2 regions of the Cobetia sp. ICG0124 genome follow, and region 1 is predicted to be linked to the other one. Evidence: predicted binding sites of a transcription regulator. Region 1 holds the regulator's gene; the other holds the start of a gene.
What was found. Region 1 encodes PhoB, which activates phosphate uptake and scavenging genes when phosphate is short. Its sites were predicted from a motif close to TGTCATANNNNTGTCANA; they were not measured.
Positions count from the first base shown of each region.

Region 2: CU110_RS06965 (UTRA domain-containing protein) is a predicted target of PhoB. The motif match lies at 12,410-12,427, and genes of this name have one in related genera.

Region 1 covers NZ_CP024893.1:21,093-35,882, forward strand. The annotation lists gene CU110_RS00100 (phosphate ABC transporter substrate-binding protein) at 1-390, shown strand, start outside; gene CU110_RS00105 (ABC transporter permease subunit) at 448-1,482, shown strand; gene pstA (phosphate ABC transporter permease PstA) at 1,479-3,047, shown strand; gene pstB (phosphate ABC transporter ATP-binding protein PstB) at 3,044-3,850, shown strand; gene phoU (phosphate signaling complex protein PhoU) at 3,933-4,676, shown strand; gene cysZ (sulfate transporter CysZ) at 4,689-5,417, shown strand; gene phoR (phosphate regulon sensor histidine kinase PhoR) at 5,341-6,717, opposite strand; gene phoB (phosphate regulon transcriptional regulator PhoB) at 6,725-7,414, opposite strand; gene ubiA (4-hydroxybenzoate octaprenyltransferase) at 7,544-8,392, opposite strand; partial or broken gene CU110_RS00145 (chorismate lyase) at 8,496-8,903, opposite strand; gene CU110_RS00150 (FAD-dependent oxidoreductase) at 8,982-10,166, shown strand; gene CU110_RS00155 (HU family DNA-binding protein) at 10,290-10,565, shown strand; gene CU110_RS00160 (hypothetical protein) at 10,600-10,956, shown strand; gene CU110_RS00165 (DUF2780 domain-containing protein) at 10,965-11,381, opposite strand; gene yccS (YccS family putative transporter) at 11,440-13,692, shown strand; gene recG (ATP-dependent DNA helicase RecG) at 13,726-14,790, opposite strand, start outside.
Region 2 covers NZ_CP024893.1:1,509,934-1,524,723, reverse strand. The annotation lists gene CU110_RS07025 (hypothetical protein) at 1-64, opposite strand, end outside; gene CU110_RS07020 (cadherin-like domain-containing protein) at 109-3,063, opposite strand; gene CU110_RS07015 (phosphotyrosine protein phosphatase) at 3,343-3,783, opposite strand; gene CU110_RS07010 (NAD-dependent succinate-semialdehyde dehydrogenase) at 3,917-5,299, shown strand; gene CU110_RS07005 (cation diffusion facilitator family transporter) at 5,362-6,201, opposite strand; gene CU110_RS07000 (DMT family transporter) at 6,254-7,183, shown strand; gene CU110_RS06995 (endonuclease/exonuclease/phosphatase family protein) at 7,278-8,435, shown strand; gene CU110_RS06990 (DUF1456 family protein) at 8,380-8,820, shown strand; gene CU110_RS06985 (PA4780 family RIO1-like protein kinase) at 8,821-9,684, opposite strand; gene CU110_RS06980 (NAD(P)-dependent alcohol dehydrogenase) at 9,770-10,867, opposite strand; gene CU110_RS06975 (hypothetical protein) at 10,905-11,093, shown strand; gene CU110_RS06970 (NYN domain-containing protein) at 11,020-11,580, shown strand; gene CU110_RS06965 (UTRA domain-containing protein) at 11,597-12,319, opposite strand; gene CU110_RS06960 (extracellular solute-binding protein) at 12,486-13,574, shown strand; gene CU110_RS06955 (alkaline phosphatase family protein) at 13,667-14,491, shown strand; gene CU110_RS06950 (ABC transporter permease subunit) at 14,491-14,790, shown strand, end outside.

The sequences.
Region 1 (14,790 bases):
TTCCGACTGGACGTGAGTGAGCAACCGGGGTCGGCGTCGATCATCGGCGCCGTGGGCTCCTCGCCGGGCGGGATCGGCTACGCCAGCTTCAGCACCTCATCTCCCATGGTCAAACAGCTGTCGGTGAGTCGTGACGCCGGCAGCATGGCGATATTTCCGAGTCGGGCCAGTATCCGCGACGGGCGTTACCCGCTGACACGCGCCCTGTACATCTACGTCAATCGTGTGCCAGACGAGCCGCTGCCGTCATTGGAGCAGGCGTTCCTGTCGTTGATCATGTCGCGTCAGGGACAACAGGCCATCCTGCGGGAAGGCTATGTACCGTTGCCGGACGATCAGCTGAACCAGTGGCGTGAACGTCTGGGGCTGGATGAGGGCGAGGGTCTCTGACTGGGGGCTCTTGAACAGGCCTATGCGGGTCTCGAGATCCGTGATCCGCATCAGGTCGTGGGGCTTGGCGCGATCTTCGGCAAGGTCTGGTATGAGGGGCGTGACGCACCGGCCTGGATCTGGCAGCTGGAGAGCACCGGTGCCCATGAACCCCGCCTGTCGCTGGTACCCATCATGTGGGGGACGCTCAAGGTCGCGCTGGTCGGCCTGCTGTTTGCCGTGCCGTTGGGACTGGGCTGTGCCATCCATGTGGCCTGTTTCATGGCCCCGCGCCAGCGGGCGCGCATCAAGCCGATGCTGGAGATGATGGAGGCCTTGCCCACGGTGGTGATCGGCTTCATCGCGGCGCTGGTGGTCGCGCCCTTCGTCGAGCGTGAATTGATGGCCGTGCTGCTGGGGCTGGTACTGATTCCGCTGGGCACCATGGTGGCCGGTTTCGTGTGGACCCTGTCGCCGCGCGCACTGCGCAGCCTGATGCCGGAAAACATGGCCGCCTTCGGGCTGTTGCCGCTGCTGATGCTGCTGCTGTGGCTGGATGTGACGCTGGCTCATCAACTGGAAGCCTGGTGGTTCGAGGGCGACATCCGTCAATGGCTGTTTGCCCATCACGGCATCGATTACGCCCAGCGCAATACCCTGGTGACCGGCATGGCGCTGGGGCTGGCGGTGATGCCGACACTCTTCACGCTCAGTGAGGATGCGCTGTCCTCAGTCCCTCGCGGACTGGCGGCGGGGTCCGCGGCACTGGGGGCGACACCCTGGCAGAGTCTGCGCCGCGTGATCCTGCCGGCCGCCGCCGTCGGGCTGTTCTCCGCGGTGATGATCGGCATGGGGCGCGCCGTGGGCGAGACGATGATCGTGTTGATGGTCGCCGGCAACACGCCGCTGGTGGATGCCAGCCTGTTCGAGGGAGTGCGCTCACTGGCGGCGACCCTGGCGATCGAGTTGCCGGAAGCCGAGGTCGGCAGCAGCCATTACCGCCTGCTGTTCCTTGCCGCGCTGGCCTTGTTCCTCTTCACCTTCGTGGTCAATACGCTGGCGGAAGTGCTGCGGCTGCGCTTCATGCCGCCGCAACGTGGAGGCTGGGGATGAGTCGTCCTGATGCGGTACCGCCGTCCTCGTTGCTCAGACCTCGTGAGCCTGTGACGGCGCGTCTGGCGCGTTACTGGCGTGATGGTGGCCCCTGGGGCTGGCTGAATGCCATGGCGGTCAGTGTCTCGCTGGTACTGGTGCTGGGGCTGATCAGCCTGCTGGTGGTGGGCTCGCTCAGTCACTTCTGGCCCTCACGGCTGGTCGAGGTCGAACTCACCACCCAGCCGGGGCAGAGCGTCACGGCGCTCAAGACTACCCGTGGCGAGCCGGCGGCGGACAACCGTCACCTGCTGGGCGAATTGATGCATGAGGAGCTGCGTCCCTCGGCAGCGGACACCGGTGATCAGCAACGTGAGCGACAGTCGCAGCGCTGGTGGCTGCTGCAGACCTCCTCTCAGGATGGGGCCTCGGCGAGCTGGCAGTGGCTGCCGGATACCCTGATGGAGAATATCCGCTTTCCTCGCCAGGCACTGATGCTGGAAATGCGCGACGGGCGAGTGCTGTATGGCATGGCCAGAGCGCTGAGTGATCCGCTCACCGGTGAGCTGGATCATTCTCCGGAGCTCGAGACGACACGCGAGGCACTGATCACCCGTGAGGGGCAATTGCTGGCCCTCCGGGGAGCCCTGGACGCCGGCCAGCTGCTGCTCGGGGGCAATGGCGGTCATGAGGGGCGCATCGCGCTGAATGACATCCGTCATGTCTGGCAGCCGAATGCCATGGGCTTTGGCGGACGACTGTTGCTGACGCTGGAGCGCTTTCGCGACTTCGTCTCCGGCTCGCCCAATGAAGGCAGTGGCGGCATCTGGCCCGCCATCTTCGGTACCGTGCTGATGGTGGTGCTGATGGCGATTCTGGTGATGCCCTTCGGCGTGATGGCGGCCCTCTATCTACACGAGGTCGCGCATCAGGGGCGTCTCACGCGGCTGACCCGCATCGCGCTGCGCAATCTCGCCGGCGTGCCTTCCATCGTCTATGGGGTCTTCGGGCTGGGGTTCTTCGTCTACGGGCTGGGGGCCGGCCTGGATGAACTGTTCTTTTCCGAGCGTCTGCCGACCCCCACCTTCGGCACCGGTGGATTGCTGTGGGCATCGCTGACGCTGGCGCTGCTGACGCTGCCGGTGGTGATCGTGGCCACGGAGGAGGGGCTGGCGCGGGTGCCGCATCGCCTGCGCGAAGGCGCGCTGGCACTGGGTGCCACGCGCTTTGAGACCCTCAGGCGCGTGGTGATACCCGCGGCATCTCCGGCCTTGATGACCGGGCTGATTCTGGCGGTGGCGCGTGCGGCAGGCGAGGTCGCGCCCTTGATGCTGGTCGGCGTGGTCAAGCTGGCGCCGGACCTGCCGCTGGATGACAGCTTCCCGTGGCTGCATCTGGATCGCAAGTTCATGCACCTCGGCCATCAGGTCTATGATCTGGCCTTCCAGAGCAGCGATGCCTTCAGCAGTCGCCCGCTGGTCTACGCGACCGCGCTGGTGCTGGTGGTCGTGATCCTGTGCCTCAATCTGAGTGCCATTCGCCTGCGTCACATGCTGGCACAACGTTACAAGGGAGCCACCGAATGAAGCGTGACTCTGCACAGGACACGTGCCTGGAAACCCGCCACCTGTGCCTCGATTATCAGGCGCAGGTGGGCAAGGAGCGTCACCGACGGCGTGCGCTTGACGATATCAGCCTGCGCATCGCGCGCAAGCGCGTGACGGCTTTCATCGGTCCCTCGGGATGTGGCAAGTCGAGCCTGCTGCGCACCTTCAATCGCATGACTGATCTCGATGAGCAGTCACGCCTGAGCGGCAAGGTCTGGCTGGAAGGCGAGGACATCCATGCCCGGGGCGTGGATGTCCCCATGCTGCGCCGGCGCGTCGGCATGGTGTTCCAGACGCCCAACCCCTTTCCGATGTCGGTCTACGAGAACGTGGCCTTCGGGCTGAGGCTGGTCGGCGAGAATGACAAGCGCCATCTGGATGACAAGGTCGAATCCTGTCTGCGGGCCGCGGCGCTGTGGGAGGAAGTGAAGGACCGGCTGTTCGACAGCGCGCTGGGGCTTTCCGGTGGCCAGCAGCAGCGCCTGGTGATCGCGCGCACGCTGGCGGTGGAGCCGGAAGTCCTGCTGCTGGATGAGCCAGCCTCGGCGCTGGACCCGATCTCGACGCTCAAGATCGAGGAGCTGATCCGCTCGCTGCGCTCACGCCTGACGTTGGTCATCGTCACCCACAACATGCAGCAGGCAGCACGTGTCTCGGATGCCACGGCCTTTCTGCATGAAGGGCAGCTGGTGGAATATGCCCCGACCGATCAGCTGTTCACCAATCCGCGTCGTCGCCAGACCGAGGACTACATCACCGGTCGTTTCGGGAGTGAAATATAACTGCAATCAAGAGGCGTCATGCTAGGAGGGAGCCGCCTGCGCCAGCCGCCTGCCTCGGCGGATGACTTCCCGGGAGAGGGTAATGGATATCACCAGCGATTCGCACGGCAAGCACATATCCCAGCAGTTCAATCACGAGCTGGATGCGCTGAAGACACACCTGCTGGCCATGGGCGGTCTGGTGGAGAAGCAGCTGCAGGATGCCGTCACGGCCCTGCTGGAGGGTGACAGCGAGACGGCGACACGCGTGCGTGACAATGACAAGGCCGTCAACGACATGCAGCTGAAGATCGATGACGAGTGCACCCGCGTGCTGGCGCGCCGTCAGCCGGCGGCCTCCGATCTGCGTCTGGTGCTGGCCGTGATTCGCGCCACCTCGGACCTGGAGCGTATCGGCGATGAATCCAGCAAGATCGCGCGCAATGCCATCTCGCTGGTCGAGAACGGCCAGAGCCCGCGTGGCATGGTCGAGGTTCGTCACCTCAGTCAGCATGTGCGCAGCATGGTGCGTGACTCGCTGACCGCCTTCGCCCGCTTCGATACGGATCTGGCGCTCAAGGTACTGCGTGAGGATGCCTCGGTGGATCTGGAATACCAGAGCGCGATGCGTTCGCTGATGACCTTCATGATGGAAGACGCGCGCCAGATCACCCCGGTGCTCAACGTGATGTGGATTCTGCGTGCGCTGGAGCGTATCGGGGATCACGCCGACAACCTCGCCGAGTACGTCATCTTCCTGGTCAAGGGCGTGGACGTGCGTCACACCGACACCCATGACCTCCAGCCGCAGGATCTCGACAAGGGGCAGCCGCCTTTCACGAAATGACGAGGACGTCGCATGATTGATGCCGTATCGGCGCTGGTCCGCGGGACCCGCATGGTCTATACCCCCGGGCTACGCCGTTTCGTGTTCGTACCACTGGCGATCAACCTGGTGCTCTACAGTGCCACGCTGTGGCTGTTGTTCAGCCAGTTCGAGGGCTGGATCGATTACTGGATGCTCAAGGTGCCCAGCTGGCTGGAATGGCTGAGCTGGTTGATCTGGCCGGTGCTGGTGCTGAGTCTGTTGCTGGCGGTGTTCTTCACCTTCAGCCTGGTGACCAATCTGATCGCGGCGCCGTTCTACGGCATTCTGGCCGAGAAGGTCGAGCATCGACTGGATGGCACCCTGATCGAGGATGAGCGTGGCCTGGTGAAGATCGGGATCGACTCGCTGGGGCGCGAGATGGCCAAACTGGGTTACTTCATTCCCCGCATGATCGCGCTGTTCATTCTCGGCTTCATTCCGGGCCTGAATCTGCTCTCACCGCTGCTGTGGGGGCTGTTCTCGGCCTGGAGCATGGCGATCCAGTATCTGGACTATCCGATGGACAACCATCAGGTCAGCTTCGGCGACATGAAGCAGCGTCTCAAGGCGCGCTGGTGGCCGTCACTGACCTTCGGTGGTGCCGTGTTCGTGCTGACGCTGGTGCCCTTGGCCAACCTGCTGTTCATTCCCGGGGCCGTGGCGGGTGCCGTCCTGATGTGGCAGAGCCACTACCGACAGCTGCCTGCCCCGCGCCGCTGAGCCAGGCTGCAGTCGTCGCGCAGCGGCGTTCCGCCGGGAAATGACAACGGAAGCGTGCGCCCTCGCCGGGCAGGCTGTCGATCTCCAGGCGGCCCTGATGGCGGATCAGCACATGCTTGACGATGGCCAGTCCCAGCCCGGTGCCACCAGTGGCGGTGCTGCGTCCCTTGTCGATGCGATAGAAGCGCTCCGTCAGGCGCGGTAGATGCACGGGATCAATGCCGTCACCGTCATCCTCCACCTCGACCATCACGCCCTCGCTGGTGCTCTGGCAGCGCAGCGTGATGTGGCAGTCTTCCGGCGTGTAACGCACCGCATTGAAGACCAGATTCGAGATCGCGCTTCTCAGCTCCTGCTCCTCACCCATCAGGGCCAGTCCGGGCTCGACCGCCACCGTGATGACATGCCGCTCCTTCGAGAGGCCTTCGGCATCTTCCCGGATACGCGTCAGCAGCTGTGCCATGTCGATGCGACGTCCTTCGCCCGACAGCTCGTCGGTCTCCAGGCGCGACAGGGTCAGCAGATCCTCGACGAGGTGCTGCATGCGGTCGGTCTGACTCTGCATCTGTCCCAGGCCACGCTGCCAGCGCGGGGGCAGGTCATCGGCATAGTCGGAATAGGTCTCGAGATAGCCGGCCAGTACCGTCAGCGGCGTGCGCAGCTCATGGGAGACATTGGCCACGAAGTCGCGGCGCATTTCCTCGAGACGGTAGAGACGGGTGACATCGCGCACCATCACCAGGCGCTCGTTGTCACCGAACAGGGTGATGGAGATCTGCAGGGTCAGGTTGTCGGAGAGCGGCGATTGCAGGGTCAGCGGCTCACGATAGGCCAGCCGATTGAAGTAATCGATGAACACGGGGTCACGCAGATAGTTGGTGACGTGCTGGCCGCGGTCGTGACTGGCCTTGAGGCCGATCAACTGCTCGGCAGCGCTGTTCCACCACTCCATGTCGCCGTGATTGTCGAGCATCACCAGGCCATCGCGCATCGCTTCCGAGGATTCCTGGATGCGATTGAGGATACTGCGCAGTCGCTCCTGCGCCTGACGCTGACCCTTCTGGTAGCGATACAGACGATCGAGCAGATCCCCCCAGACGCCATCGCCGGGCGGCGGCTCTTCATGGGGGTTGGTGATCAGCCAGGTGTAGAGGCTCTTGAGGTGCTTGAGATGGACGAACAGGTACAGCGCCAGCCCCAGCGCCAGGCCCCAGCCCAGCAGGCCGAGCAGTCCGCCGACCAGCCCGAAGCCGCCCGCCAGATAGCCCAGCCGCCATAGCTCGTTCGTCCAGTAGCGCATCCGCGTCTCAGGCCTGGGCGCTGAAGCGATAACCGGTACCGCGGACGGTCTGGATCAAGTGCTGATGCCCCTCGCCCAGCGCCTTGCGCAGACGACGAATGTGCACGTCCACGGTGCGCTCCTCGACATAGACATTGCCGCCCCAGACCTGATCCAGCAGCTGGCTGCGGGTGTAGGCGCGCTCCTGATGGGTCATGAAGAACTGCAGCAGGCGGTATTCGGTGGGGCCGACCTCCAGGGAGTTGCCGTGTGCGGTCACGCGGTGGCTGGCGGGGTCGAGCATCAGACCCTCGACTTCCACCGACTCCTCGACGCCCTTGGGCGTGGTGCGGCGCAGCACGGCCTTGAGGCGTGCCACCAGCTCGCGTGGCGAGAAGGGCTTGGTGATGTAATCGTCCGCCCCGGCCTCGAGCCCCTGGATCTTGTTGTCTTCCTCGCCCTTGGCGGTGAGCAGGATGATCGGCAGCTCCGCCGTGGTCTCGTCACGCTTGAGGCGGCGCGCCAGTTCCAGCCCGCTGGTGCCGGGCATCATCCAGTCCAGCAACAGCAGATCGGGCTTTTCATCGACGACGATGGCGTGGGCGTCCTGGGCATTGTCGGCCTCCAGCACGCGGTAATCCGCCATTTCCAGGGCGACGGCGATCATCTCGCGTATCGAGGATTCGTCGTCGACAATCAGTACGGTCTTGGAGCTCATCGCTAGATCCCATGCAGCAGTCGGCGCACGCGCCAGAATGACAAGTCGATGACGATTACAACCTGCTTATATGACAGTGAGATGACAATCGCCAGCTTGGCAGCTTGCCGCCCGGCTTGCCAGCAGGGGTCAGGCAGCTGGCCAGGTCGCCAGCGCGATGCCCGCGAAGATCAGCAGGCCGGACCAGTGGTTGTTGAGAAATGCCTGGAAGCAGGGGCCACGCTCCCGCTCGCGAATCAGGCGCTGCTGCCAGACGAAGGTCACGGCCGCCGCGGCCAGCCCCAGCCAGTAGAAGATGCCCAGCGCCAGGTGCAGGCCGATGCCGATCAACACCGCCAGCATGCCCAGCTGCAGCAGACCGATCATCAGCGTGTCGGCGCGGCCGAACAGCACGGCGGTGGACTTGATGCCGACCTTGAGGTCGTCATTGCGATCGACCATCGCATAGGCGGTGTCGTAGGCCACCGTCCACATCAGATTGGCCGCGAACAGCCACCAGCCATAGGTCGGCACCTCCTCAAGCGTCGCCGCGAAGGCCATCGGAATCGCCCAGCCGAAGGCGGCACCCAGCACCACCTGCGGCAGATGATGGAAGCGCTTCATGAACGGATAGCTGGCCGCCAGCAGCACGGCGACGATCGACAGCAGCACCGTGGTCAGGTTGGTGAAGCACACCAGCACGAAGGCGGCCGCGACCAGCACACCGAACAGGGTCAGCGCCTCGCGCTCCGTGATGCGTCCTGAGGTCAGCGGGCGATCCCGGGTGCGTTCGACATGCTTGTCCCAGTGGCGATCCGCGTAGTCGTTGATCACGCAGCCGGCGGCACGCATCAGATAGACGCCAGCCACGAAGATCAGCAGCGTATCGCGGTCCGGTAGCCCATCGGCCGCCAGCCACAGGGCCCATAGGGTCGGCCACATCAGCAGCCAGGTGCCGATGGGGCGGTCCAGACGAGTCAGGGCGAGGTAATCGGCCAGTTTGGACGGGCGGGAAGCGGAGTTCCAGAGCGTGCTGGAACCGAGGGGTGAAACCTTCCTGGACCAGTACCCGGAAGCGACCGTGCGAGAACATCGAGCGGCGCATCCACAGGCTGGCGGTGCGTGCCAGCGGCTGCGTGCTGGCAAGTCTCAGTGGCGCCCGGCTGACATCGATGGCGCTGCGGGTCAGGTCGGGCTGGCGGAACAGCCAATGGCCCAGCGAGCCTTCGCCGAGCGTCGAAAGACGGTGGCCATGGGCCAGGTCCAGCGCCGCCAGCGAGCGCGCGATCACCCAGGGCTCATCGCCATGACACAGGGCCACTTCGCGCCGCCAGACATGGCGTCGTGGCGCGATACCCAGCATCCGCGCCTCATCACGCCGGGCAGGGCCGGTGTCCTGCAGCAGCAGGCGCACGCGCAGCCCCTGACCATCGAGCATGCGCATGGCGTGATCGAGACGCTGGGTCAGCGAGTCACTGGAGGACAGCCATGGCCACCAGCCGGCCGGCATGACGCCTTGCAGGCTCGCGGCGGGCTGCCAGTGACGGCGGACCGCCGTCCTCTCGGATCGATCTCAGGAGATGGCGCCATGCGCGACCCTCGTACCCTTGTCATCATCGGCACCGGCATGGCCGGCATTGGCCTGGCGCGTGCCCTGCGTGCGCGTGACAAGGACAGTCGACTGATCCTGGTCAGTCAGGACAGTGGCCACGATTACGCCAAGCCTCTGCTGTCCACCGCCTTTGCCAAGGGCATGAGCGCCCGGGCATTGGCACGGCAGACCTCCGTGGCCCTGGTGGATGAACTGGACGCCGAGCTGCGCACCCATCAGCGAGTGACGAGCATCGATACCCACGCGCGACAGGTCTGGCTGGGCGAGGAATGCCTGGCCTATGACGAGCTGGTGCTGGCACTCGGTGCCGCGCCGCGGCGACCCTTCCCCATCGATGACTCGGTCGGCTCGCGCGTGATGAGCATCAATGATCTCGATGACTACGCCGCCTTCAGCGCCACGCTGACGGCAGCGCGTGAGGCGGGGGAGAGTGGCCGTGTCGTGATCGTCGGTGCCGGTCTGGTGGGGTGTGAATACGCCAATGACCTGAAAGCCGCAGGACATGAGGTCACCTTGGTCGCGGCGGGAGACACTCCGCTGGATGGCTTGCTTCCCCAGGCGCTCGGCCGGCGACTTGGCAAGGCCTTCGATGCCATCGGCGTGCGTCGGCTGCAAGGAGAGATGGTCGAGACCATCACCGCCGGCAAGGCAACGCAGGCGCCCGTCAGCGTGGTGCTGCAGAGTGGTCATGCGGTGGAGGGCTCGCTGGTGCTGCTGGCCACGGGGCTCGCGCCACGCATCAAGCTGGCACAGGGCGCGGGGTTGAGTGCTGGTGGGGACGGCATCCGCGTCGATCGTCACCTTGCCACCTCCCGGCCGCATGTCTGGGCGCTGGGAGACTGCGCCAGTGTCGAAGGGGTCAATGCCATGTACGTGCAGCCCCTGCAGGCCGCAGCCCGGGTGCTGGCCGCCAATCTGTGCGGCGAGGCGGTCGAGCTCGACTGGAAGGCCTGGCCCGTGCTGGTCAAGACACCGGCGCTGCCCATCGTGGCCTACCCGCCTCGGACGGCCGTGGCGCGCTGGGACATCACGGGCGAGGGAGATGATCTCGATGCACGCGCTCTCGATGCGAACGAACGCTTGATTGGATATGCGTTGACAGGCGCCTCCGTTCGCAGGAAAGTCGAGCTGGCGCGGCAGGCACCGCCGTTGCTAGGCTAGGCGATGCCATGGCCGATGGTCGCAGACCCCTTGAAGCCAGCGTAGTCAGGCACGATAGTGAAGTTTCCGTCAGAATCGGCGGCTGAGCCGCCCGTGCAGAATGCCAAACCAGGAGGGCTTTTCATGCGCAAGCCAGAACTCGCTGCGGCCATCGCCGAGCGTGCGGATCTGTCCAAGGACAAGGCTAGTCAAGTGTTGAACGTGATTCTCGACGAGATCACCCACACGGTCGCCAAGGGCAACGATGTTTCATTGATTGGTTTTGGCTCCTTCACGGTGCGTCAGCGTGCAGCGCGTACCGGCAAGAACCCCCAGACAGGCAAACCCCTGACCATCCCGGCCAGCAAGACAGTGGCCTTCAAGCCGGGCAAGTCATTGAAGGATGCGGTGACCAAGTAAGTCTGGTCCACGTCGCCGCGCAAGGAATGACGCCATGAAGCTCAAGTTGCTGTTGTGGGTACTGGGCCTGCTGCTCAAGCGTGCCTTCCGGCGCGACCCCGAATTTCGCGCTCAGCTCGAGACGCGTTCGCTGGATTGGGGCGTTGCCACGGAGGATCTGAGCATCGCGCGTCATTATCGGATGTCTCGGGAAGGTGTGACCTCCGGCACCGGTCTGCCGGTGGATACGGAGCTTGAGCTGCGCTTCGCGCATGCTGAGAGTGCGGTGGCCTTCCTGCTCAAGCCGTCTCCCAAGGCCTTCTTGAATGGCATGATGGAGCAGCGCGTGCGTCTGGTCGGGGATTCCGCCCAGCTCAATCGTCTGCAGTCATTGCTCAAGCGGATTCGCTGAACAAGGTGTCACAGCAGATGCTTGAGGCCCGGGATGCCCTCGATGACCTGGTCGACCACACCATCGCCGGCTTGCTCGCGCGCATAGCTCAGCGTCTCATCGGCCACGCCACGTGCCTGATCCATGTTCAGGTCCAGTCCCATCAGCTTCTGGCCCAGCTCCAGTGCTCCCCCTCCGCTGCCTCCGGTGAATGCACTGACCGCCCCCATCAGGCCGCCCATGAGGCCACCGCCCCCGGACTCGGCGGCTTCCTCGCCAGCGCTGCCGATCAACCCTTCGGCGCCCGGAATGGCTCCCAGCAGTGATGCCGCCGGCCCATCCGGGCCCTGTTCACGCACGAACTTGAGAATGAGGCCGACCGCCTGTTCGGCAATCTCCGGTGACAGCCCGAGGGCGCCAGTGACACGTTCGATGAGTGGGTGCATCGGTATTCTCCATGAAATCCGGGGTAGGCATGAGTGCGCCCTGGTCACGGAACACTTCATGACACGCTCCCTGCAACACTCGCTCATCCACTCCCTGCGTCGACTGTGGACGCTGGATGCCTTCAGCTATTCGCTGCGCATGCTCATCGCGCTGGGCGGTGTGATGGCGGTAGGGTTCTGGCTGGACGAGATGGCGCTGGTGATCCCGCTGTTTCTCGGCGTGATTGCCTCGGGACTGGCGGAAACGGATGACCATTGGCGCGGGCGACTGCGCGCGCTGGGCATGACACTGGCCTGCTTCAGCATCGCCGCCGTCTCGGTGGAACTGCTGTTCGGCATGCCGTTGCCCTTCGTGATCGGCCTGGCGCTGGCCACCTTCACTCTGCCGATGCTGGCGGCGATCGATGCCCGCTACGGGGCCATCGCCCGCGCCTCGCTGATTCTGGCCGTGTACACCATGATCAGTCTCGAGCAGCAGCATGGCGATGGGCAGATCGCGCTGCTGGAACGCAGCCTGCCCGAGTGGCTGCGTGAGCCGGGACTGGGCATCAATCTGGTCCAGCCGTTGCTGCTGGTGATCGGCGCGACCTGGTATGGCCTGCTGTCGGTACTGTGGTGCGCGCTGTTCTCGCGTCAGCCGCTCAAGCACAGCATGGCGACCCTCTACCGTGAACTGGGCCGCTATCTGATTCTCAAGGCTCAGCTGTTCGAGCCACTGCGCAACGTGGATCGCTCGGCGCGTCGTCTGGCGCTGGCGGAGCAGAATGGTCGCGTGGTCGTGGCGCTCAACCAGACCAAGGAGATGGTCTTCCGGCGTCTTGCCGGGCGGCGCGACACCAGCAAGCTGGATCGCTACCTGCGGCTCTACTTCATCGCCCAGGACCTTCATGAGCGGGCCAGTTCGAGCCATTACCCCTATGGCCAGCTCAGTGATGCCTTCTTCCACCACGATATCCTGTTCCGCTGTCAGCGCCTGCTGGAGCAGCAGGGCGGCGCCTGCAAGGGGCTGGGCCGGGCGCTGCTGATGCGTCAGCCCTTCGAGGCCAGTGACAGCCAGCAGGCGCTGGAAGACCTCAACGCCTCGCTCGAGTATCTCAAGCAGCAGCATCGGCCTGAATGGCGTCATCTGATGCAGGCGCTGGAGGCGCTGGCGGGCAACCTGCGGTTGATCGAAGGGCAGATCGAGCGACTCGGCGATCTGGAAGCCAGCAGCAGTGAAAGCGACAACAGCCTGCTGGATCGCTCGCCTCACGGCACGCGGGACATGCTCGAGCGCATTCGCAGCCATCTGACCCCGCGCTCGCCGATCTTCCGTCATTCACTGCGCCTGACCGCGACCCTGGTGGCCGGCTATGGCGTGCTGCTGGCGGTCCACCCGACCCAGGGCTACTGGATTCTGCTGACGGGGCTGTTCGTCTGCCGGCCCAGCTTCGGCGATACCCGGCGCACCCTGGCTCAGCGCATCGTCGGTACCTTGATCGGTCTGCTGGCCGGCTGGGCGCTGATCAGCCTGTTCCCGGCCCCCACCCTCCAGGCCGGCATCGCCGTGGTCGCGGGGGTGCTGTTCTTCGCCACGCGCGGGTCACGCTACACCCTGGCGACGGCGGCCATCACCCTGATGGTGCTGGCCTGCTTCAACCAGGTCGGTGATGGCTTCGATCTCATCTGGCCGCGACTGTTCGATACGCTGGTCGGTGGCCTGCTGGCGGGGCTTTCCGTGGTGTTGATCCTGCCGGACTGGCAGGGCCGCAAGCTCTATCGTCAGGCCGGTGTCAGCCTCAAGACCAGCGGGCGCTATCTGGGGGAGGTGCTGTCCCAGTATCGTCACGGCAAGCGCGATGACCTGGCCTACCGCCTGGCGCGGCGCAATGCCCACAATGCCGACGCCGCCTTCTCGAGCCTGCTGGCGACGGCGCGCAAGGAGCCGGGCCATTTCCGGCGTGACGTGGAACCGGGCTTCGGCTTCCTGCTCCATGCCCATACCGCGCTGGGGTATCTGTCGGCATTGGCGGCGCATCGTGGCGAGCTGGAATCTACCTCGTCCGCCAGCAGCGGCATCGAGACGCTGTTGCGCCATGGCGAGCGTCTGAGTCAGCAGCTGACGACATTGGGTGAGCAGCTGGAGGCGGGCGGCGAGATCACCCTCACGCTGGAAAGCGATCATGAGATCGCGGCGCTGGAGGCCGAGATCGAGCAGGTCGAGTCCACCACCGGGCGCCTGGCGCTGTCACAGCTGATTCTGGTGCTGCGGCTGTTGCAGCCGCTGGAAAGTGCCGGCACCCAGCTGATCAAGGCCAGCCGCGCCAGCTGAAGGAGTGCGTTGGGGGACAGGTGGGCAGGGCGCTCAGACGGCGCCGTATTGGCCAGCCGCCTCCCCCAGCCAGCGGCGGATCAGGGGCTCCGCGGCCTGGGGGGCCTCAGTGAGAATGGCGTCGGCCAGGGTGGTGGTCGGGGCGATCAGGTCGCTGTCACGCTCGAGATCGGCGATCTTCATCCCCGCCAGCCCCGTCTGGCGCGTGCCCAGCACTTCGCCGGGCCCGCGCAGCTCCAGGTCCTTCTCGGCGATCTTGAAGCCGTCGGTGGTCTCGCGCATCACCGCCAGGCGTTGCCTGGAGTGCTGAGAGAGCGGAGGATGATAGAGCAGCACGCAGAAGCTCTCGGTGCTGCCACGCCCGACACGCCCGCGTAGCTGGTGCAGCTGCGACAGGCCGAGACGCTCGGGGTTGTCGATCACCATCAGGCTGGCATTCGGCACATCGACCCCGACCTCGATCACCGTGGTGGCCACCAGCAGGTCATGTTCGCCTTCCTTGAACGCCGCCATCACCTCGGCCTTCTCGGCCGCCTTCATGCGGCCGTGCACCAGACCGATGGACAGCTCCGGCAACGCCTCGGTCAGCTCGTCACGCGTCACCTCGGCGGCCTGACAGGTCATCACCTCGGATTCCTCGATCAGCGTGCATACCCAATAGGCCTGACGACCCTCGGCGCAGGCGGCGCGAATGCGCTCGACCACCTCGGGGCGCCGCGGGTCGGCCACTGCCACGGTCTGTACCGGGGTACGCCCCGGGGGAAGCTCGTCGATCACCGAGAGATCGAGATCCGCGTAGGCGCTCATCGCCAGAGTGCGCGGGATCGGCGTGGCGGTCATGATCAGCTGATGGGGGGTCAGGCCGCCGGCCTCGCCCTTCTCGCGCAAGGCGAGACGCTGATGCACGCCGAAGCGATGCTGCTCATCGACGATCGCCAGCCCCAGGCGCTGAAAGGTCACGTCGGCCTGGAACAGCGCGTGAGTCCCGACCACCATGCGTGCCCGGCCATCGGCGATGGCCGCCTTGGCATCCAGCCGCGCCTTGCCCTTGAGCTTGCCGGCCAGCCACGCGACCTCGATGCCCAGTGGCTCCAGCCA
Region 2 (14,790 bases), 1.5 Mb from region 1:
ACGTGCCATTCGGGACGCTCAGCACGGCGGTGATATCGGTATCGAAGCTGTCGGCATCCGTCACCGTGATGGTGCCGATATCCTGATAGCCGCCGTCTTCGGTCACGGTCATGGCTGCGTTGAGGCGATCTCAGGCGAATCATTCAGTGGTGTAATCTCGATACTGAACGTCGCGACTTCCGTCGTCAGCGGCCCATCACTGACGGTAAAGGTGAAGTCGTCGGCGCGAGTTTCCCCGCCATCGTGCACATATTCCAGCAGACCATTGTCGATATCGGCCTGCGTGAAGGAGCTACCCACACGCAATATCTTGCCATTCAGCGTCAGATTGCCGTTTTCCGGCAGGCTCTTGATCACGAAGGTCGACTGACGCGTGGTGTTGTCGCTATCAACGGCTTGCAGCAGGCTGTTGTCGATGACAGAAGACTCACCTTCCCCCAAGGTCAGCACATTGTTGGCGGAGGTGGACGATTGATCGAATGCATCGACGACGGTCTGATCCGCAGCATCGGAAGTGAGCGGGATCAACGGCGCATCATTGAAAGGCGTCACGGCAATGGTGACGTTGCCGATATTGGACACGACACTGGTGTCGAGTCCGTTGTCAGTCGGTGTAGAGGAGTTCGTCGCGAAGGTATCAGACGGCGCTGCCAGGTCATCCCGCACGATGAATGTAAAGCTGTCGTTCAGGGAGTCGACACTTTCACCACCATCGTGGACGTAACGCAATCCCCCTGACTGGCCATCCGCCTGTGCGGTCAGAATCGCCTGGGAGTACCAGACATCGGTGGAGGCTGCCTCCCAGCTGTCGCCATTCCAGACCTCGAGTGATCCTCCGCTCAGTTCGGTGCTGGTGATCTGGAACCAGAGGTCATCACTTTCACCCTCGCCGACCAGATCCTCCAGACTGCCATCCACATCCGACATCACCAGATTGGTGATACGAACGATGCCGTCCGTCGTATCGGTCTTCTCGAGCAGACTGACACTCGAGTTACCCACGACCGGCGCATCATTGACGGGTGTTGCGTCGATGGTGAAGACATCAGTAATGGGGTCAAGCGTGGCGGGATCCTTGTCGAGGTCCGTCGGCAGGAGGGTGAACGTGAAGCTGGACTCATGACCTTCGCTGCCATCGTGCAGGAAGGTGACCAGCCCGTTATCGATATCGTCCTGGGTGAAGCTGCCGAAGTCGGAAATCGCCTGACCATCCAGGAACAGCGTCCCGTTGGTCGGTATGTTCGTCACGGTGTAGACGATCTGGGTCGCAGGCAGCACGTAGCCGTCCAGCTCGGCGCCATACTTGAGCATGGCGTCTGAGATGACCACCGCAGAGGAAGCAGGATCGGACGTGCTTTCGCTCACGGTGACGCCGGTATTGTTCACTTTTTCGGCATAGATGGTCTCCTGTTGCTGCTCCCCGGGGCCACCGGCCACATTGTCAATCAGGAAATTCAGCGTGCCGACGGTCGGTGAATCCGTACCGCCCCAGGTCCCTGCGTCTCCTGCCTCTTCAAACGCCTTGAATTCGGAATCCACCAACGTGAAGGTGAAATCGTCCGCGGTGCCACCAGTGCCATCCACGAGGGTCTGTTGATAGCGGACCTCGCCCGCCGTGACCTGCGCCTGCGAGAAGGTGCCACCCACCGGCAGCTTGACCCAGTCAGTCCCATTGAGAATCTGGATCTCACCAAAGCTCGGCAAGGTCTCGATCTTGTAGCTCAGCTGATCATCGGTGCTGTCAGGATCTATCGCGTTCAGGGCAGATGCATCGATCAATACCGCCTCGCCAGTGGCATCCAGCACCTCTGTGGTGGGCGTCAGCGTCGGGTCATCGTCATTCTCGAGAATGCTGATCTCGACGGTGCGGTCACTGGAAAGCTCATTTCCCGCCCCTTCGCCACCGCCGGCGTCGGTCACCCTGAGGGTGAAACTGGGCAAGTCATCAACGTCCGGTTCATCGCCATCATGGGCAAATGACAGGTACTGGAGCTTGTCCGCGGTAAAGCTGGCGGCATCGCTCGAAGGGCTGGAGATGATTTCATCCGCATCCGCGATACCGTCCTCGTCGAAATCCAGGTAGAGGGTGCCACGGTCCGCAAGATTGCCCAGGTCGGTGATCTCCACCGTGGCATTCTCGGCAGCATCGGCATGGCCGGACTCTTCATCGGTGTAGCTCAGGCCAAGCCGAGCATTTTCGCCCTCGAACTGCTGCGGGTCGCCCGTGATGGTCGGCGCGGCATTGTCAGGAATCAGCTCGATATTGAGAGTATTGGAGGCCTCACCACCCGCGCCATCCACCACCGTGATGGCGAAGCTGTCATTGTCCCCGACGGCGACATCGCCACCGGCATGGGTATAGATCAGCTTGCCGAGCTGGTCGGCATCGAAACTTGAACCAATCGCTACCGGCGAACCATTGAACGTCAGCGAGCCGCCCGACGGCAGGCTATCGATCTCGATGATCAGCTGGTCGGTGTCCTGCTCACCGCTGACGATATCCGGGTCACTCAGACCCAGCGCCTCGATGGAGAAGGTGAAACTCCCCGCTTCCGTGACCGTCGCTCCGCTGTCCCCGAATACCGGGTCATCGTTCACTGGCGTCAGAGTGACGACGAAATCGAGGCTGCCTCGGTCAGGATCCACGACGCCGTCCGTGGTTTCCGTGAGACTCAGGCTCAAGGTGATATCGTCGGTGTAATCCGCACCGGGAGTTACCACGAGATTCGCGAGCTGAGCGGTGATCTCCTCAGCCGTACCGGTCAACGTGGAGCTGCTGCCGCCATCATCGAAGGCTGCCCCGGCATCAGCCGCTGCCTGATCCAGATTCAGCGTCAGCGAGTACTCATCCGTGGCGTTGCCTTCATCGTCCACATTGCCACTGTCCGTGACACTCAGACTCGACAGACTGAAGCTCGAATCCTCCGTTCCCGACAGCGTGGCGCCATCGCCGGTGGCCTTCACCTGATCACCTTGACTATCGGCGCCCTCCGCAATGGTCACGGCGGCAGCGGCATCCAGCAACAGACGAGGCTCAAGAGCCTGGAGATCGAGTTCGCGCATGGATGGGCACCATTGTAAATTTGTGAAATTATCAGTTACACAAAGATACGTTATGCCTTGCGTCGAATGGAACGTAACAAAAATTCACGTTCCTTCCACGCTTGAGAATTCGATCCATTGAAACAGTCAAAATTTCAGGATCTTGGATCAAGAGGTACTCGCAGATCAGTCCCATGGTGACTGTACCAACATGAAAAAGAGACTAAGCGCATCGCACTTAGCCTCTCTCTAAAAACTATACAGGTCATCTTTTGGATTTCGACAAAAGCTGGACCTTGGTTACGACAGTTTCTTGACCCACAGCGCCGCAGCGTCCACGAGTTTCTGGTGCGCGTGCCGGAAGGCCTCTTCACTCTTGCGATAGGGATCCGGAATCTCTTCGCCCTGCCCCCCCGCCAGCCAGCGGCCGAACATCATCGTCTTGCCACTGACTTGCGGGGCCATCTGGTTGATGGCACGACGATGACCATCGCTCATGACCAGAATCAGATCCGCCGCCGTCAACATCTCGACCGATACCTGCCGCGCACGATGCCCATCAACCTCCAGACCGGACTCGAGAGCGAATCTAGCCGCCGTGGGTTCGACAGGATGATCGACCAATGCGCCCACACCCGCCGAGTGAACCGTCTTGCCCGGCAACGCTTGCTTCAGCAGTGCCTCACCGACCGGACTGCGACAGATATTGCCGGTACACACCACCAGAATATTGTTGAACACGCTGACTTCCTCTTCCTTGTGACGCTTGCACTCATGTCGATGGCCCGGGGGGAGACGCTTTCCCGCGCCCGGACACCAGAGGGCCATTGTCGCATGCCGGCAGCCCGTGCGGCAGGCTTGCGAGGGAGGCAAGATGAGCAACAAGACACTGACCGCGACCAATCCGGCCAATGACAAGGTTCTCAATGAATACGCCACGCTGAGCAAGGACGAGGTTCAGCAGAAACTGGAACAGACGCGCACTGCCTATCCGCAATATCGTCAGCTCTCGCTGGAAGAACGTGCGAAACGTCTGCACGCACTGGCAGATCTGATAGATCAGCGCCAGCAGGACATTGCCACCTTGATCGCCCATGAGATGGGCAAGCCGTATCAGCAGGGCATCAGCGAGACACAGATCTCCTCCAGCATCGCGCGTTTCTACGCCGACAACCTGCCCACGTTGATGGAAACCGAGCAGCGCGACGTCGAGGGTGCCGTCAGAGCCAAGATCGTCAAGGACCCCATCGGCGCAGTGCTGGGCGTGATGCCGTGGAACTATCCGCTCTATCAGGTCATCCGCTTCGCGACCCCGGCACTGGCAGGTGGCAACGTCTGCCTGATGAAGCATGCCTCCAACGTTCCGGGTTGCGCTGAGCTGATCACCCAGCTGTTCCACGAGGCCGGTTTCGAAGATGGCGTCTTCACCTGGCTGCCGGTGGGCTCGGAGATGATCGAAGACATCATCAATGATCCTGTCGTGCAGGGCGTGACTCTCACCGGCAGCGAAGAGGCAGGCCGCAAGGTCGCCGAGCAGGCCGGTGCGGCGCTCAAGCCCAGCGTGCTGGAACTGGGGGGTATCGATCCGTTGATCGTGCTGGATGACGCCGACATCGAGCGCGCGGTGGATCTCGCCATCGCCGGACGTTTCGACAATACCGGCCAGAGCTGTGCCGCCTCCAAGCGCTTGATCGTCGACAAGTCGATCGCCGAGGACTTCTCCAGACGTCTGATCGAGAAAGTGAAGGACATGCGCATGGATGACCCGCTCAGCGAAGGGGTCGACATCGGTCCGATGTCACGCAAGGACCTGCGCGATGACCTGCATGATCAGGTGCAGCGTGCCATCAAAGCCGGCGCCAAGCTGGAATGCGGTGGCGAAATTCCGGATCGCGAGGGTGCCTGGTATCCGCCGACGGTGCTGACCAACGTCACCCAGGGCAATCCAGCCTTCAATGAAGAGCTGTTCGGCCCGGTCGCTTCCGTGGTGGTCGCGGACAACGAGGCACATGCCATCGAGCTCGCCAACGACTGCCCCTACGGTCTGGGCAGCACGGTGGTGGCCAAGGACGACGAGCGCGGCGAGCGTGTCTCGCGTCAGCTGGAAGCCGGCATGAGCTTCGTCAATCGCCCGACCACGCCCTTCGCCCAACTGCCCTTCGGCGGTGTCAAAGGCAGCGGCTATGGTCGTGAGCAAAGCGAATATGGCTTCGGTGCCTTCATGAACATCCGCACCGTCTATGTCGCCAAGCACTGAGAGCCCATGGGCTGCAATCAACAACGCCCCGCTTTTCAGCGGGGCGTCTTGCGTCAGAAGCATCAACGAGACACGCAGCCCTGCAGACAGGCTTCGCCTTCCAGCTGCACCGTGACGTGCGAGATCGCATGGGTATCGAGCAGATAGGCCTGGACCCGCTCAAGCACCTCGCCGGGAATGCCGGTATCGGCCACCACCACATGCAGGCTGGCAACCGGGGATTGAGGCGTCAGGCCCCACAGATGAAGATCATGCACGCCATCCACTCCCTCCAGTGTCAGCAGACCCGCCTGGATTTCCTCGTGGTCAAGTTGCTCCGGTGTCCCTTCCAGCAAGGTATGCGCCGAGCGTTTCACCAGCGACCAGGCACCGCGCAGTATCAGTACCGCTGCGAGCATCGACAGCAACGGGTCGGCCTGATTCCAGCCGGTGGTCATGATGACCAGCGAGGCAATGATGGCCGCCACCGAACCCATCAGGTCGCCCATGACATGCAACAGGGCGCCGCGAAGATTGAGATTGTCCTGATCTCCCTTGTGCAATATCCAGAATGCCGCGATGTTGACGACAAGTCCGAGCACGGCAATCGCCAGCATCGGCCCTGCCAGCACCTCAGACGGCAGCCACAGGCGCTTGAGGGCAGCCATCACGATCGCGCCCCCGATGACCAGCAATGTCAGGCCATTGACGAACGCGGCGAGCACCTGAAAACGCGCATAGCCGAAGGTCAGCTTGCGGGTCGCTGCGCGATGTCCGAGGCGAAACGCGCCCCACGCCAATGCCAGCGACACGGTATCACTGAGCATATGGCCGGCGTCCGCCAGCAAGGCCAGAGAGCCCGCCACCAGCCCGCCGACGACCTCCGCCAGCATGAACCCGCCGGTCAGCCACATCGCCAGCATGACCCGCCTTTCGCTGTCAGCGGTCACCTCAGGTGCATGGTCATGATGCCCCATGAGCACCACTACCGAGACGACGCCTTCACGCTCGCCTTTCAAGGCCGATCTGTTGCTTCTGCTGGTCACCATCATCGCCGCCGCAGGCTGGATCTTCTCCAAGGAAGCCATGGCCGGTATGCCTCCGCTACTGTTCATCGGCAGTCGCTTCCTGCTGGCAGGCCTCATCCTGGCGATCTTCGACGCTCGCTCGCTGAGACAGCTCTCCACTACTCGCAAGCTGCGCGCCAGTGGAGTCGGCGTCCTGTTTGGCGGTGCCATGGCCTGCTGGTCATTGGGGGTGGCACTGTCCGAGCAGCTCGGCGTGATCGCGTTCATCAACAGTTTCGGGATTCTGATGGTACCGGTGCTCGCCCGCCTGCTGTTCAAGGACAGGCCGCCGATGAGCACCTGGATCGCCCTGCCCACCGCCCTGCTCGGTTTCGCTCTGTTGGGCATGGGACAACCCGGCGCTACGGAAAGCTTTCATATCGAACCGGCACAATGGCTCATCTTCGGGGCTGCCTGCCTGTTTGCCCTGGTGTTCAACTTCAATTCGCGTCTGGTGCGCAATATCCCGGCCCTGCCGCTGACGGCCATCCAGCTGATGACCACCGGCGTCACCTGCCTGGTGCTGTCGGCCATCAGCGAAAGCTGGCCGGCCGGCATCAGTCTCGACATCCTGAGCTGGTTTCTGGCCAGCACTCTGATCGCCAGCACCCTGCGTTTCTTCCTGCAGATTTACGCACAGAGCCTGACCACGCCCAGCCATGCCTCGGTCATCCTGATGCTCGAAGCGGTCTGGGCGGCCCTGATGTCGGCGGCCTGGTTCGGAGAGCGCATGACCCTGATCCAGATGACAGGCTGCGGACTGATCTTCATGGCCCTGCTGATCAATCGCTGGCAATGGATCGCGCGTCTCTGGCGTCAGCGACGGGTTGCCTCGTGAGTAAAGCGTCCTGACTTGAGTGTCAGGCATGTCGCCACCATGTCTGACGCTTGAGCGTTTGATTTCCCGCCCCATTCCTGTCACCGGAGCCCCCATGATCCCCACGCTACTCGGCGTACTCACACTGCTGATGGCAGCCTTCACCCTGCTGCCACTCACGCGCCTGCGGCATTGGTCCGTCCGCATCATGGACTTTCCCCGCCTGCAGCTGGCGGTACTCTGGGCGGCCCTGCTGGTGGCCGACCTTCTCGTCGGCGAGCTCTCGACAGGACTGCGGCTAACGCTGGCTTTCATCGCACTGGCAGGGCTCATCTACCAGGCGCAGTGGATCATTCCCTACACCCGGCTCGCCCGCTGTGAATCGGGCGTCGCGCAGCACAGTGACCCCGCACGTCATGTGCGTCTGTTGACCGCCAACGTGCTGACCAGCAACCACGACAGCGACGCCCTGCTGGCGATCGTCAGGCGCGAGCAACCCGACGTTCTCGTCACCCTGGAGTCCGATGGCTGGTGGGAAAGCCGCCTGGATGTCCTGGAGGGAGATGAGCCGGAGCATGGCTACCGGCATACGCTCAAGTGCCCGCTGGACAACCTCTACGGCATGCATGTCTATTCTCGTCTGCCCCTGCACGACGCCAGCATCGACTACTTGGTCGAAGATGACGTGCCCTCGATGCATGCCCATCTGGAGCTCAAGAGCGGCGATCGCATACGCGCTCATTTCCTGCATCCCGCGCCGCCCAGCCCGACCGAAAACGAGGAGTCCAGTGAACGAGACGCGGAGCTTGTCATCGTGGCCAAGAGCGTGGCCGAGAGCGAGCAGCCCATCATCGTGACGGGAGATCTCAACGACGTGGCCTGGTCTCGCACCACACGCCTGTTCCGCAAACTGTCCGGCCTGCTGGACCCACGCGTCGGCCGTGGCATGTTCAATACCTTCCATGCCAGCATTCCCTTGCTGCGCTGGCCGTTGGACCACCTCTTCCATAGCCGGCATTTCAGCGTGGTGCGCGTGGCTCGCATGGAAGCCTTCGGCTCCGATCATTTCCCGCTGCTGACGGAGCTGGCACTGACCCCGAACCAGAAGACGCGCGCCACGCAACTTCAAGACATCCTCAAAGACCGGACCCACGCCCGTGACCAACAACGACATCATCCGTCGCCTGCGCTACGCACTCAATCTCTCCGACAGCGACATGATCAACACCTTCGCCGCCGCCGACCACGAAGTCACCCGCGCCCAGGTCAGTGACTGGCTCAAGCGCGATGACGACGATGCCCAGCAGCGCATCAAGGACATCGATCTGGCCAGCTTCCTCAATGGCCTGATCAACGTGCGCCGGGGCAAGCGCGAGGGTGCTCAGCCCGCACCGGAAAAGCGTCTCGACAACAATCTGATCCTGCGCAAGCTCAAGATCGCCTTCGAGCTCAAGGACGATGACATGCTGGATCTGCTGGCGCTGGCCGGTTTCGAGATGATCACCAAGTCGGAACTGTCCGCCTTCTTCCGCAAGCCGGACCATCGCCACTACCGCGAATGCAAGGACCAGATCCTGCGCAATCTGCTCAAGGGCATCGAGCTGCGTCACCGTCGCCACGACCCGGAGACCGAGCAGCACGCCGTCGACCCCGCCTGACTAGTCATCATCGCCGTCTTCGGCACTCTTCAGACGCGCCTTGCGTTCCTGCTCCTCTTCCATGGCGGCCATGATGTTCTCGAGCAGCGCATCCACGTCCGGCGCCTCGGGGTCATCCTCGAAGAGACCCGTCAGCTCGACATCCGGGTCCATGTCACCGGCCTCGAACAATGCCCATATCTCATCAGCGTAGCGAGTCTGGGCAAGTTCCGGAGCGAACATCGCATAGTAGGCGGTGATGTTGGCGACATCGCGCGCCAACATGCTCTTGGCATTGTTGTTGGCCGCTGCGTCCACCGCCTGCGGAAGATCGATGATCACCGGGCCGTAGTCATCGACCAGCACATTGAACTCGGACAGATCCCCGTGCACCAGGCCGGCATGCAACATGCGAACGATATAATGCATCATCAAGGCGTGGTCTTCACGCGCCTGCTCCGCCGACATCGAGACATCATTGAGGCGCGGTGCCACATTGCCATCGTCGTCGGTGACCAGCTCCATCAGCAGCACACCGTCAAAGCAGCCGTATGGCTGAGGCACGCGCACACCGGCATCGGCCAGACGATAGAGGGCATCCACCTCGGCGTTCTGCCAGGCGGCTTCCTGCTGATCGCGTCCGAAACCGGAGCCCTTCTCCATCGCCCGCTGACGACGGCTGTTGCGTACCTTGCGGCCTTCCTGGTAGAGCACGGCCTGCTTGAAGCTGCGCTGGGCAGCATCCTTGTAGACCTTGGCGCAGCGAATCTCTTCTCCGCAGCGCACCACGTAGACCGAGGCTTCCTTACCACTCATCAAGGGGCGAAGCACTTCATCGACCAGTCCGTCATCTATGAGCGGCTGGATTCTCTTTGGCGTTTTCATCGCGTTCTTATACGCGTTTTCGCCTCGATCGGGAATCACCCCATCACAATTTTGTGACATGACAGACGCGAAAGCCCCCGGCATGTCAGGCGTTCTTCAAGCTCTGCATGTCGATGACAAAGCGGTATTTCACCTTGCCCTGCTGCATGCGCTCCCACGCCTCGTTGATATTCTGGATGTCGATCATCTCAATATCGCAGGTGATGTCATGCTCGGCACAGTAATCGAGCACTTCCTGGGTCTCCGGCATGCCGCCGATCAGCGAGCCCGCCAGCACGCGACGCTTCATGACCAGATTGCCGCCCTGCAGTGCGGGGTCCACCTCCTGTACCAGCCCGACGAGAATATGGGTACCGTCGTACTTCAGGGTATTGAGGTAGGGGTTGAGATCGTGCGGCACCGGTACCGTATCGAGCAGGAAATCGAAGGTTTCGGTCGCGGCGGCCATCTGCTCATCGTCGCTGGACACGATGACGTGATCGACGCCATTCTCGCGCGCTTCCGCTACCTTGGCTTCACTGCGCGTGAACAGGGTGACTTCACAGCCCATCGCCTTGGCGAACTTGATCCCCATGTGGCCCAGGCCACCCATGCCGATCACGCCGACCTTGTCGCCGGACTTCACGCCGTAGTGGCGCAGCGGAGAATAGGTCGTGACACCGGCACACAGCAGCGGCGCGGCCACCGCCGGGTCCAGCTTGTCAGGGATGGACACCACGAAGCGCTCGCTGACGACGATCCTGTCGGAATAGCCGCCTTGCGTGAGGCTGCCATCGTGGCGATCCGGGCTGCCGTAGGTCATGGTCATGCCCTCGAGGCAGTATTGCTCGAGCCCCTCGTGACAGGCGCTGCACTCACGGCAGGAATCTACCATGCAGCCGACACCGACCATGTCACCCACCTTGTACTGGCTGACATCATCGCCGACCTGGGTGACTCGCCCGACGATCTCGTGACCCGGCACGATGGGATACTGGGTGAAGCCCCAGTCATTGCGGCCGACGTGCAGGTCCGAATGACAGACACCGCAATACAGGATCTCGATGGCCACATCATCCGGGCGCGGCTGACGGCGCTCGAAATTCCATGGCGCCAGATCGGCGGAATCGGACTTGAGTGCGTAGCTTCGGGTGTTGCCGTCAAATGACGCGATCAAGCAGGAAAAACGCAGTCGTGTTATCATGCTCTTCCACCCCTCACGTCTCGGAACGGAGTCCCGCATGGCCAACACTCGTACTGCTGCCAAGAAGAAAGCACCCGCTGCTGTTGAAACATCCGCCTCGCTGGAAGCCCAGATGCAAGCCTTCCTCGATCGTGGCGGCAAGGTTGAAGTGATTGAATCCGGCGTCAGCGGTCAGATCATCGGCCACAAGCCGACCAAGCCCTCCAATCCCGCTGCCGGCAACTGATGCTTCCCCGCCCACGCGCCTCGCCGTCTTCATCGATGTTCAGAATATCTATTACACCACCCGCGACACCTTTGGCCGGCAATTCGATTACCGCCGACTGTGGGCCGAACTGGAATCCCTGGGCAGCATCACGCATGCCTACGCCTATGCGATTGACCGTGGTGACCCCAAGCAGCAGCAATTCCAGCAACGCCTGCGTGAGATAGGGTTCGAGGTCAAGCTCAAACCCTTCATCCAGCGAGGAGATGGCTCGGCCAAGGGTGACTGGGATGTCGGCATCACGATCGATGTGATGGAAGCCGCTCCCGACGTCGACGAGATCATCCTCGCCTCAGGCGATGGTGACTTCGCCCTGCTGCTGGAGCATGTCGCAGCGCGCCATGCCGTCACGACGCGTGTCTACGGCGTCGAGGCACTCACAGCCCTCGCCCTGATGCGCAGCGCTGATCACTTCCGCGAGATAGATGACACGCTGCTGATGCGCTGAGGCCCCAGATTGCCCTCTAGCGTTGTGGTGCGGCGGATAACGTCAACTCGATGGCATCGTGACGCCAGTGTTCATCATCGCAGTCCACTGCGCGGCCATTCTGATCGAAGTTGATCCGCGTGATGCGCTGCGCCGGGCTACCCGGTGCCGCATTCAGGGCGACGGCCGTCTCGGCGTCGAACACGCTGGAGGCCAGCTCGAAGCTCACGCGCCGGATGCGAATGGCGTACTGGTGAAAGTAGAGCGTCGTCAGCGAATGCGCCGAGAGGTCGAAATCAAGAATGCCGGGGAAGCAGTCGCGTCGCAGGTGATGACAGACGTGCAGCACCCGCCGGCCATCGATGCGCCGCACTCGCGTGATGCGATAGACCCCGGCACCCCGTGCAATTCCCAGACGCTGGGCGATCACCTCATCAGCGGGAACTTCCTGAGCGGCCAGCACCTCGGTGGAAGCGACCCGCTGCTGCGAATGCACCATCTCGTGAAAAGGCAGACATGCCAGCAGGTCATACCTGAGGCGCGGCGGCGAGACGAACCAGCCACGGCGGTTCTCGCGATAGATTCGCCCTTCCGCTTCCAGCTGCAGCAAGGCATCTCGCAAGGTGACTCGCGTGGTGCCGAACCGCTCGATCATCTCACGCTCGGACGGCAGACGCTGCGAGGCATGCAGCGGCGCTGCTTCAAGATGGTTCAGCAGCCTGCCCTTGAGCCCGGTGACGGGCAAATCCGCAGTGTGCATCAGGGAAGTTGCGTCGTCACCTGTGGGCTCGATCGATGATGAAGGCATGCGAAGTTCCTGAAAGATAACGAAAGAGAGCGATTTCTGGCGAGTCACTTGCATGTCATCCAAGGTGTCCATCATGACAAGGCGCATCCGTTGATTACCCCGTCTGGGAGGATTGTCATTGAAGTCGTTCACCGCTACCTCGCCCCGTACCGCCGGCCTGATGGTCTCGGCCCTCATGGCCACCCTGCTGAGCAGCGCCTCCGTCAGTGCCGCTGAAGTGCCGGAAGCACTGCTCAAGGCCGCCCAGGCAGAAGGCCGCGTCGACAGCGTCGGCATGCCGGACAGCTGGGCCAACTGGAAGGACACCTGGGCAGACCTCGAGTCGAAGTATTCCATCGCGCACAGCGATACCGACATGAGCTCCGCCGAGGAAGTCGCCAAGTTCAAGGCCGAAGGCGAGAACGCCACGGCAGATATCGGTGACGTGGGCTTCGCCTTCGGCCCCATCGCGGTCAAGCAGGGCGTGACTCAAGCCTACAAGCCGACCACCTGGGACGAGATCCCCGACTGGGCCAAGGATGAAGATGGCGAATGGATGCTGGGCTACACCGGCACCATCTCCCTGATGATCAACAAGACACTCGTCAGTGAAGATCAGCGCCCCGCTTCCTTCGCGGATCTCGCCAATGGCGATTACAAGGTCTCCGTCGGCGCGGTCGGCAAGGCGTCCCAGGCCAACAACGCCATCCTGGCCGCAGCCTTCGCCAATGGCGGCAGCGAGTCAGACCTGACGCCGGGTCTGGAAGTGTTCGCCGAACTGGCCCGCCAGGGACGCCTGTCACTGGCCGAGCCGAGCATCGCCAACCTGGAGAAGGGCGAGGTGGAGGTCGCACTGCTGTGGGACTTCAACGCGCTCAACTATCGCGATCAGATCAACCGCGACACCTTCGAGGTGGTCATCCCCTCGGATGCCTCCGTCACCTCGGGCTACGCCACCATCATCAACAAGCATGCCGCTCACCCGAACGCCGCCAAGCTGGCGCGTGAGTACATCCTGTCAGATGCCGGCCAGCTGAACCTGGCGGCAGGTTACGCCCGCCCGATCCGTGCCGAGCACCTGACCCTGCCGGAAGACATCGCCGCCAAGCTGCTGCCCAACGAGCAGTACGCCAATGCCCGCCCGGTACAGGACTTCGCCGGCTGGGAAGCCAGTGCCCGACAGCTGCCGCGTCAGTGGCAGTCCCAGGTACTGATCCACCAGCAGTGACCCCCGGCCTCTGTCCAGAGCGGATAGAGCGCGCACCATCCTGACAGACGGCACCGTCCACACGGTGCCGTCTTGAGCTTCACGGAGTCTTCATGTCCCAGCGTGTCATTCTTGTCGTGCTCGATGGCCTCAACCATGCCGTGGGCCGGCATGCCATGGGCTATCTGAGCGCCCTGGTCGAGGCCGGTCGCGGGCAGTACCAGTCGCTGGAGTGCGAACTGCCAGCGATGTCGCGACCTCTCTATGAGTGCCTGTTGACCGGTGATCTGCCCGTCGACTCCGGCATCGTCAACAATGGCATCGTGCGACGCTCGCGTGGCGTGAGCCTGTTCGATCTCGCCAGTCAGCAGGGGCGACGCACCGCGGCAGCCGCCTATCACTGGGTCAGCGAACTCTACGTCGCCGCCCCGTTCGTGCCAGCCAGACACCGACTGCTCGACAATCCCGAATCCGCCATCCAGGCGGGCATCTTCTACTGGCAGGATCACTACCCGGACGACCACGTCTTCAGCGATGCCGAGATGCTGAGACTGCGTCACGACCCGGACTTCCTGCTGGTGCACAGCATGAACATCGATGACGCCGGCCATCGCCACGGCGGTGAGTCCGCGCAATATCGCAATGCGGCGCGTCATGCCGATGTCGCCTTGGCCGACTACCTGCCCTGCTGGCTGGAGGCCGGCTATCAGGTGATGGTCACCGCCGATCACGGCATGAACGCCGACCGTTCACATTCCGGGCTTCTCGAAGAAGAGCGCCGAGTGCCGCTCTGGACCTTCGGCAGCGCCTTCGCCCGCAGCCCCGCCCGCAACCTTCGCCAGCGCGAGCTCTGTGGCACCCTGGCAAGCGTGCTGGGACTGGAGCACGACAAGGCCAGCAACACATCCCTGCTGGCAGGCCCTGGAGGGGACGCGTGATGCCGACATTCCTCAGGCGAGTGCTGACCAGTCCCGCGATGTGGCTGCTGCCCTTCGCCATCCTCTTCTTCGCCTTCCAGATCGCCCCGCTGATCTGGGTGATGATCAGCGCCTTCAAGATCCCCGCAGGCTGGGGGCTGGCCAATTTTCAGGAAATCGCCACCTCCCCCTTCTTCCGCCAGGCCATCGGCCGCAGTCTCGAGATCTCGCTGATGTCCAGCGTGCTGGGACTGGCGATCGCCGCCGTGACCTGTCACAGCATGCACCGCTGCGGGCCGGGCCTGACGCGCGCGATGATC